Regions from separate parts of the Pseudoalteromonas sp. A3 genome, predicted to be linked through region 2. Evidence: predicted binding sites of a transcription regulator. Region 2 holds the regulator's gene; the other holds the start of a gene.
The links. Region 2 encodes NrdR, which represses ribonucleotide reductase genes. Its sites were predicted from a motif close to AAACACNANATNTNGTGTTT; they were not measured.
Positions count from the first base shown of each region.

Region 1: the regulator NrdR is predicted to act here: its motif matches at 1,899-1,918, upstream of nrdA (class 1a ribonucleoside-diphosphate reductase subunit alpha).

Region 1 is NZ_JAPCKL010000001.1:487,722-491,906, forward strand. Features, by position in the region: gene gyrA (DNA topoisomerase (ATP-hydrolyzing) subunit A) at 1-60, opposite strand, end outside; gene ubiG (bifunctional 2-polyprenyl-6-hydroxyphenol methylase/3-demethylubiquinol 3-O-methyltransferase UbiG) at 239-949, shown strand; gene OIZ54_RS02205 (HAD family hydrolase) at 949-1,629, shown strand; gene nrdA (class 1a ribonucleoside-diphosphate reductase subunit alpha) at 2,042-4,185, shown strand, end outside.
Region 2 is NZ_JAPCKL010000015.1:18,959-23,143, forward strand. Features, by position in the region: gene ribBA (bifunctional 3,4-dihydroxy-2-butanone-4-phosphate synthase/GTP cyclohydrolase II) at 1-547, opposite strand, end outside; gene OIZ54_RS18355 (riboflavin synthase) at 577-1,230, opposite strand; gene ribD (bifunctional diaminohydroxyphosphoribosylaminopyrimidine deaminase/5-amino-6-(5-phosphoribosylamino)uracil reductase RibD) at 1,247-2,380, opposite strand; gene nrdR (transcriptional regulator NrdR) at 2,383-2,832, opposite strand; gene glyA (serine hydroxymethyltransferase) at 3,198-4,185, opposite strand, start outside.

The DNA.
Region 1 (4,185 bases), on a different contig from region 2:
GGAGTTTTTTAACTCGTCTTCAATATTGACTGGCAGAATTTCATTGGCGAGATCAGTCATTTGATATCACATTCCTTCAGTATCAGCTCTTAGCAACCCGGTATTAGGCGCCAAGAGTATTTGTTATTATTTCTAAGCGACCATGCTATCACAATTAATTTAAATTTACAGGCGCAAAACTTTGCGATTTATCAATTTAGCCCTATATAATGGCCTCAGATTGACGAGGAAGTATTTTATGACCGAACATCAAAATGTAGATAACGCAGAAATAGCAAAATTTGAAGCCATTGCAGAGCGATGGTGGGACCAAGACGGAGAGTTTAAACCTCTTCACGAAATTAACCCATTACGATTAGACTTTGTGGCTAACAAAACCCAAGGCTTATTTGATAAAGAAACACTCGATGTAGGCTGTGGTGGCGGCATTCTTAGCGAAAGCATGGCACGCATGGGCGCACACGTAACCGGTATAGACATGGGGCAAGAGCCACTCACCGTAGCAAAGCTTCATAGCCTAGAAACCGGTGTAAATGTTGACTATATAAAAGTACCTGCAGAAGAATTTGCAACCCAGCACCCTGCTCGCTTTGATGTAATAACCTGTATGGAAATGCTAGAGCACGTACCTGATCCTGCTTCTATTATTCATGCAGTCGCAGAGCTTGCCAAGCCAGGGGCTGATGTGTTTTTCTCAACCCTAAATAAAACACCTAAAGCTTATTTGTTTGCTATTGTAGGTGCTGAAAAGCTGTTAAAAATGGTGCCTGAGGGCACACACGATCACAACAAATTTATCAAACCTGCACAACTTATTGCATGGGCTGAACAAGCCGGTTTAAAAGTACGTGCCAGTGCTGGCCTGGGTTACAACCCGCTTTCTAAGCAGTATTCATTAAATACAGATGTGAGTGTTAATTACATTCTTCATTTTGAGAAGTTAGCATAATGGCTAGCTCTCATACCCCCTTAACTCCTTTTGAGTACGACGCTTTCTTATTTGATTTAGATGGCACCTTGCTTGATACAGCAAACGATTTAGGTGCTGCTTTAAATGCTGTACTTAAAAGTGAAGGTGTTGCGCAAGTTACGCCTGAAGCGTATAGAAAAGTAGCGTCTAATGGCGCCGGCGCACTACTTGAACTTGGCTTTAAAGCGCAATGGGCATCGCAACCACAAACTGAACGAATAAAACAATTAGTCAGCCACTACAGCCAAAACCTAGCGACACACACCCGCTGCTTTGAAGGTATAGAATCATTACTCATAGCCCTTGAGAACCAAGGTATAAAATGGGGAATAATGACTAATAAACCCGGGTTTTTAACCGATCCATTAGTGGCTGCTATACCCGCTTTAAAAAATGCACACGTTGTGATCAGTGGCGATACCCTCACCGAGGCTAAACCATCACCTTTACCCTTACTACACTGTACAAAACTGATGAACGTAGATCCTAAGCGTTGTTTATACATAGGTGATGCTCAACGTGATATAGAAGCAGGTAAAGCCGCAGGTATGCACACAGCAACAGCGCTTTGGGGCTATATACCAAGTATTGATGAGGCCAAGGGCTGGGAAGCCGATTTTAACTGGCACAGCCCCATTGATGCCTTTAACCATATATAGTGCCATGTAAATTTTTAAACACTATATATTGTGATTGTGTTAGTTTTTATGCAAAGCTTGATGATAAAAAAAGCAGTCGAAATTTATTTTCAAAATGCGTAAATTTAGCAGATCATTAGTTGATTTTTAGCTATTTCAACTTAAATGATTGTTCGAAGGTGAGTGACTACTAACACAAATACGTTATCCCAAAGTTATCCACAAATAGGGGCAATTATGTCCCTTGCAAATCAGCTCAGACCACACTATCTTGTGATCTCTAAATTGAACAACACCAGATATTGTGGCCAAATGTTATTCAATTAAATTCGCCAATACGGTGAAACTTATAATAAATGAATACGTACCTTGCTTTAGCGAGGTATAAAGCATTGGTCAAAATACACAATTCCCAAGGAATACAGGCAAAGCTATGAACCAACAGTTATCTGTAAGCAAGCGTGACGGGCGTAAAGAGCCTTTAGATCTTGATAAGATCCATCGCGTTATTGAATGGGCCGCCGAAGGTTTAAACAACGTATCGGTTTCACAGGTTGAATTAAAGTCACACATTCAATTTTACGACGGTATTCGTACAAAAGACATTCACGAAACCATCATTAAAGCAGCAGCCGATCAAATTTCAAAAGAGTCGCCTGACTACCAGTACTTAGCTGCCCGCTTAGCTGTATTCCACTTACGTAAAAAAGCGTATGGCCAGTTTGAGCCTCCACGTTTATTTGACCATGTTACAAAAATGGTTGAAGACAAACGCTACGACGCTCACTTACTCGTTGATTACACAGAGCAAGAGCTTGATGAGCTAGATGCTTATCTTGATCATTCGCGCGATCTTAACTTTAGCTACGCAGCAGTAAAGCAGCTTGAAGGTAAATACCTGGTACAAAACCGCGTAACGGGTGAGATTTACGAAAGCGCCCAGTTTTTATATATCTTAGTGGCTGCGAGTTTATTCTCTGACTACCCGCGCGAAACGCGTATTGACTACATCAAACGTTTTTACGATGCAGTATCAACGTTTAAAATCTCTTTACCTACGCCAATTATGTCGGGTGTGCGTACACCTACGCGCCAGTTTAGCTCGTGTGTACTTATTGAATGTGGCGACAGCCTTGATTCAATTAATGCCACATCATCTGCCATTGTTAAGTACGTTTCACAACGTGCAGGTATTGGTATTAACGCCGGTCGTATTCGTGCATTAGGTAGCCATATCCGTAACGGCGAGGCGTACCACACAGGTTGTATTCCTTTTTATAAGCACTTTCAAACAGCGGTTAAAAGCTGCTCGCAAGGTGGTGTACGTGGCGGTGCTGCAACGTTATTCTACCCGCTTTGGCATTTAGAAGTAGAAAACCTACTGGTACTTAAAAATAACCGTGGTGTTGATGATAACCGTGTTCGTCATTTAGATTACGGCGTACAGTTTAATAAACTAATGTATTCTCGTTTAATTAAAGACGACTACATTACGTTATTTAGCCCATCAGATGTGCCTGGCCTTTACGATGCATTCTTTGAAGACCAAGACGAGTTTGATGCGTTATACGTAAAATACGAGCAAGACGAGTCTATTCGTAAAAAGCGTATTAAAGCGATTGAGCTTTTCTCAATGTTCGCACAAGAGCGTGCCAGCACAGGTCGTATTTATTTACAAAACGTGGATCACTGTAATACGCACAGCCCGTTTATTTCTAAAGTTGCGCCAATTCGCCAATCTAACTTATGTTTAGAAATTGCATTGCCAACTAAGCCGTTAAATAACGTAAACGATGAAGAAGGCGAAATTGCACTTTGTACGCTATCTGCATTTAACCTAGGCGCTATTGAGTCACTTGATGAACTTGAAGAGCTTGCAGAGCTTGCAGTACGTGCACTTGATAACCTACTTGATTTCCAAGACTACCCAGTACCGGCTGCACGTAATGCCACTATGGGCCGTCGTACGTTAGGAATAGGCGTAATTAACTACGCTTACTACCTTGCTAAAAATGGTAAGCGTTACTCAGATGGCAGTGCTAATGCATTGACTCACAAAACGTTTGAAGCAATTCAATACTACCTAATGAAGGCATCAAACGAGCTTGCTAAAGAGCGTGGCGCGTGTCCTAAGTTTAACGAAACAACGTACTCTCAAGGTATTATGCCAACTGATACGTACAAACGTGACTTAGATAAAATTTGTGATGAGCCACTGCACTTAGATTGGGATTCGTTACGTGCCAGCATTAAAGAGCACGGCATGCGTAACTCAACACTTAGCGCATTAATGCCTTCAGAAACATCGTCGCAAATCTCTAACGCAACTAACGGTATTGAGCCACCACGTGGTCACATTAGCGTTAAAGCAAGTAAAGACGGTATTTTAAAACAAGTAGTTCCTGAGTACGAACGCTTAAAAGATAACTACGAGCTACTGTGGGATATTCCATCAAACGATGGTTACTTACAGTTAGTGGGCATAATGCAAAAGTTTATTGACCAAACTATTTCGGCCAATACTAATTATGATCCAAACAAATACGAAGGCGGTAAAGTACCTATGAAAGTCTTATT
Region 2 (4,185 bases):
TAGCAAATACTTCTAAATCAGGGCGGCGCGCCATAGTGCCATCGGCATTGAGGATTTCTACAATAACTGATGAGGCTTCAAGGCCGGCTAAACGTGCTAAATCACACCCGGCTTCGGTGTGGCCTGCGCGCGTTAACACGCCACCTGGCTGTGCCATAATAGGAAAAATATGTCCAGGCTGTACGATATCGCTTGGTACGGCGCCTTTTGCAATAGCAGCTTGAACTGTACGCGCTCTATCGGCTGCAGATATACCCGTTGTTACACCTTTGGCAGCTTCAATCGACATAGTAAAGTTAGTAGAAAACGCTGCGCCATTGTTTTTAACCATTAACGGTAAATCAAGCTGCTCACAACGCTCTTGCGTCATAGTTAAACAAATTAAGCCACGGCCATGAGTGGCCATAAAGTTAATTGCTTCGGCGCTAATGTGCTCTGCTGCAATGATTAAATCACCTTCGTTTTCTCTGTCTTCGTCATCCATTAAAATAACCATTTTACCGGCTTTAATGTCGTCGATGATTTCTTGTGCGCTGTGTAAATTCATAAATTTGCTCGTGTAAGTTATCAGTGTCGTTATTTAACAAAACCAGCTTTAGCTAGTAAGCTCATTGAAATATCTGAGCCAGTCGGCTGCTCAGCCCCTTTAATAAGGCGCTCTAAATAACGTGCAATTTGGTCGACTTCTAAATTAACGCGTGTGCCCACTTTAAAATCAGCAATGGTGGTTTGCTCGCTTGTGTGCGGCACTATAGTTAATTTAAATTTATTACCTTGTACAGCGTTTACTGTCAGGCTTATACCATCTATACATACAGACCCTTTGTAAGGAATGTACTTCATTAAGTTTTCATCGGTGCTTAGCCAATATTCTGTAGCGCGCGCATTACTAGTGATGGCTGTAATGGTTGCAATGCCATCAACATGACCTGACACTAAATGCCCGCCTAAACGTGAAACCGGCTGCATGGCTTTTTCAAGGTTAACTGTTTGGCCAATATTATAATTTGCAAACCCAGTTAAGCTGATAGTTTCGTTTGATAAGTCGGCACTAAAGCCATCAATGTGCTTATCAACTACCGTTAAACATACGCCATTAGTGGCAATGCTATCGCCAAGCTTTACATCGCTCATATCAAGATTAGCGCTTTGAATGCGAATGGCTAAATCGCCTTGTTTTTTTTGTAATAGCGCAATTTTGCCTGTGGCTTCAATTATTCCAGTAAACATAGCCCTACTCTTTTAATTAAGTGATTGGAATGTGTTTTGTGGCGGTTATACGTAAATCATCGCCTATTTTCACACACTCTTTAAACGTCAAATTAACGGTGTTTTGCATATCTGTTAGCGGTGCAAAATTAACTAAGCTTTTTGCATCGCACCCCATTAGTTTAGGCGCTAAATAAAATATATATTCGTCTATTAAATTAAGCTCTGTCATTTTACCGGCAAGTGTAGCACCCGCTTCTAAATAAACATGATTAAATTGCAGCTTAGCAAGGTGCGCTAAAACAGACGTTAAATTAACTTTGTTATTTTGCTGTGGCACTTCTATATGCCTTACAAAATGCGGCCACTGCGTTGATTTATCAACCTTGGTAGTGAAAATTATTATTTCACTTTCAATATTAAATACTGCCAGCTCTGGTGTAAGCCTATTTTGTGAGTCAATTATAACACGCACCGGTTGGCGTAGGGGTAATTCAGTAGGCAAAGCCTGTGGCAACTCGCTTAACCTCACATTGAGCTTAGCATCATCGGTAATAACCGTATCGGCGCCCGTTAAAATAGCGCAGCTTTGTGCTCGGTGTAATTGTACATCTTGTCGCGCAGCGCTTCCGGTGATCCACTTACTTTGGCCATTTTTTAGCGCGGTTTTACCATCAATGCTGGCCGCCATTTTACACGTAACATACGGAAGCCCGTGCTCCATACGCTTAAAAAAACCTAAATTAAGTGCGCGCGCTTGCTGCTCTAAAAGCCCAAATGCAACCTCAATACCGGCATCGCTGAGTATTTTAAGCCCTTTACCTGCTACTTGTGGGTTGGTGTCGACCATAGCTGCAATAACTTTTACTACACCTGCGGCTTTTAAACCCTCTGCGCACGGCGGAGTGCGTCCGTAATGGCTGCACGGTTCAAGCGTTACATACGCAGTCGCGCCTTTTGCGTTTTCACCTGCTACAGCAAGGGCATTAACCTCAGCATGCCCCTGCCCAGCTAATTGATGAAACCCTTCACCAATTACGTGGTTATCTTTAACTAAAACACACCCGACATTAGGATTGGGGGTGGTTGTAAATCGCCCTTTTTTTGCAAGCTCGATGGCACGTGCCATGTACATTTCATCTTGCGCAGTAAAGGTTATTTGGTTTTGCATTATTACTCCCCTAAACGGGCAATTTCTTCACCAAATTCGCGTATATCTTCAAACGAGCGATACACAGAGGCAAACCGCACATAGGCTACTTTATCCAGTTTTTTAAGCGCCTCCATTATGCACTCACCCACAAGGTGACTTGATATTTCTCGCTCGCCGGTAGCACGCAACTGCGATTTAATAATATTAACCACTTCATCCACTTGCTCTGTACTAACAGGGCGTTTTTCTAGGGCGCGATTAAGGCCATTGAGTAGTTTATCTTCATTAAAGGGTTCTCGGCTGCCATCTTGTTTAATTACACGTGGCATAACTAACTCGGCACCTTCAAAGGTAGTAAATCGCTCGTGACACTCGTTACATTCACGACGACGGCGAACTTGGTGGCCTCCGCCGACTAGGCGAGAATCAATAACTTTAGTATCTTTTGCGGTACAAAATGGGCAATGCATAACTCGGTACTTCCGTTTTAAAACAAAAAAGGCCGCTATTTAGCGGCCTTTTATCTTAGCAAAAAAATAGGGCCTGTTGGCCTTTCAGGATTAAATTTGTTCTATCTAGGGGTGATTTGATCGCGGCGCGAGGTTTGTAACCTAGTGGGCTAAGTAAAAACCGAGCAACAAAGAGTAAATCACCCCTAGGACGAACCCGAGGGCAGTGCATGTTTGGCATTTATGCTGCGTTATCGCCTATTTGTGTAGAGTAACCACACTACATAGACTCTGCCTTGCCTAAAAACCAAACATACTACTGCAAATTAAACCTCGAAAGGTAAACAGGCCCCTTGTTGTGATCTAAATTACTGCTTCTTATGCAATTAAGCGTATACAGGTAGTTTTGCACAAATTGCTTTAACTTTTTCTTTAACTTGCGCTTGTACTGACTCATCGTTGATGTTGTCTAATACGTCACAAATCCAGCCAGCAAGTTCTTTCGATTCAGCTTCTTTAAAGCCACGACGCGTAATTGCAGGTGAACCAATACGTAAACCAGAAGTAACAAACGGTGAGCGAGGATCGTTTGGTACAGAGTTTTTGTTCACAGTAATGTTTGCATTGCCAAGCGCTGCGTCTGCATCTTTACCTGTGATATCTTTATCGATTAAATCAAGTAAGAATAAGTGGTTTTCTGTTTTATCAGATACGATTTTGTAACCGCGCTCTTGCATAACAGCAACCATAGCTTGAGCATTTTTAACTACTTGTGCTTGGTATGTTTTAAATTCTGGTTGTAGAGCTTCTTTAAATGCCACTGCTTTTGCAGCAATAATGTGACATAAAGGACCACCTTGGCCACCTGGGAACACAGCGCTGTTAAGCTTTTTGTAAATTGCTTCGTCGCCACAAGCAGAAATAATTAAACCACCACGAGGGCCTGCTAATGTTTTGTGTGTTGTTGTTGTTACAACATGCGCATGAGGTACTGGGCTTGGGTAAACACCCGCCGCAATTAAACCAGCAACGTGAGCCATATCAACGAATAAGTAAGCACCTACTTTATCAGCAATCTCACGGAATTTAGCCCAATCAACAATACCTGAGTACGCAGAAAAACCACCAATAATCATTTTTGGTTTGTGCTCAAGTGCTAGCGCTTCTACCTGTGCGTAGTCAATTTCGCCAGTTGCTTCGTCTAGCCCGTACTGGATTGCATTGTATAGCTTACCTGAGAAGCTTACGTGTGAACCGTGCGTTAAGTGACCACCATGAGCTAAGCTCATACCAAGTACAGTGTCGCCCGCTTCTAATAATGCTAAGAAAACAGCTGCATTTGCTTGAGAACCCGCATGTGGCTGAACGTTTGCA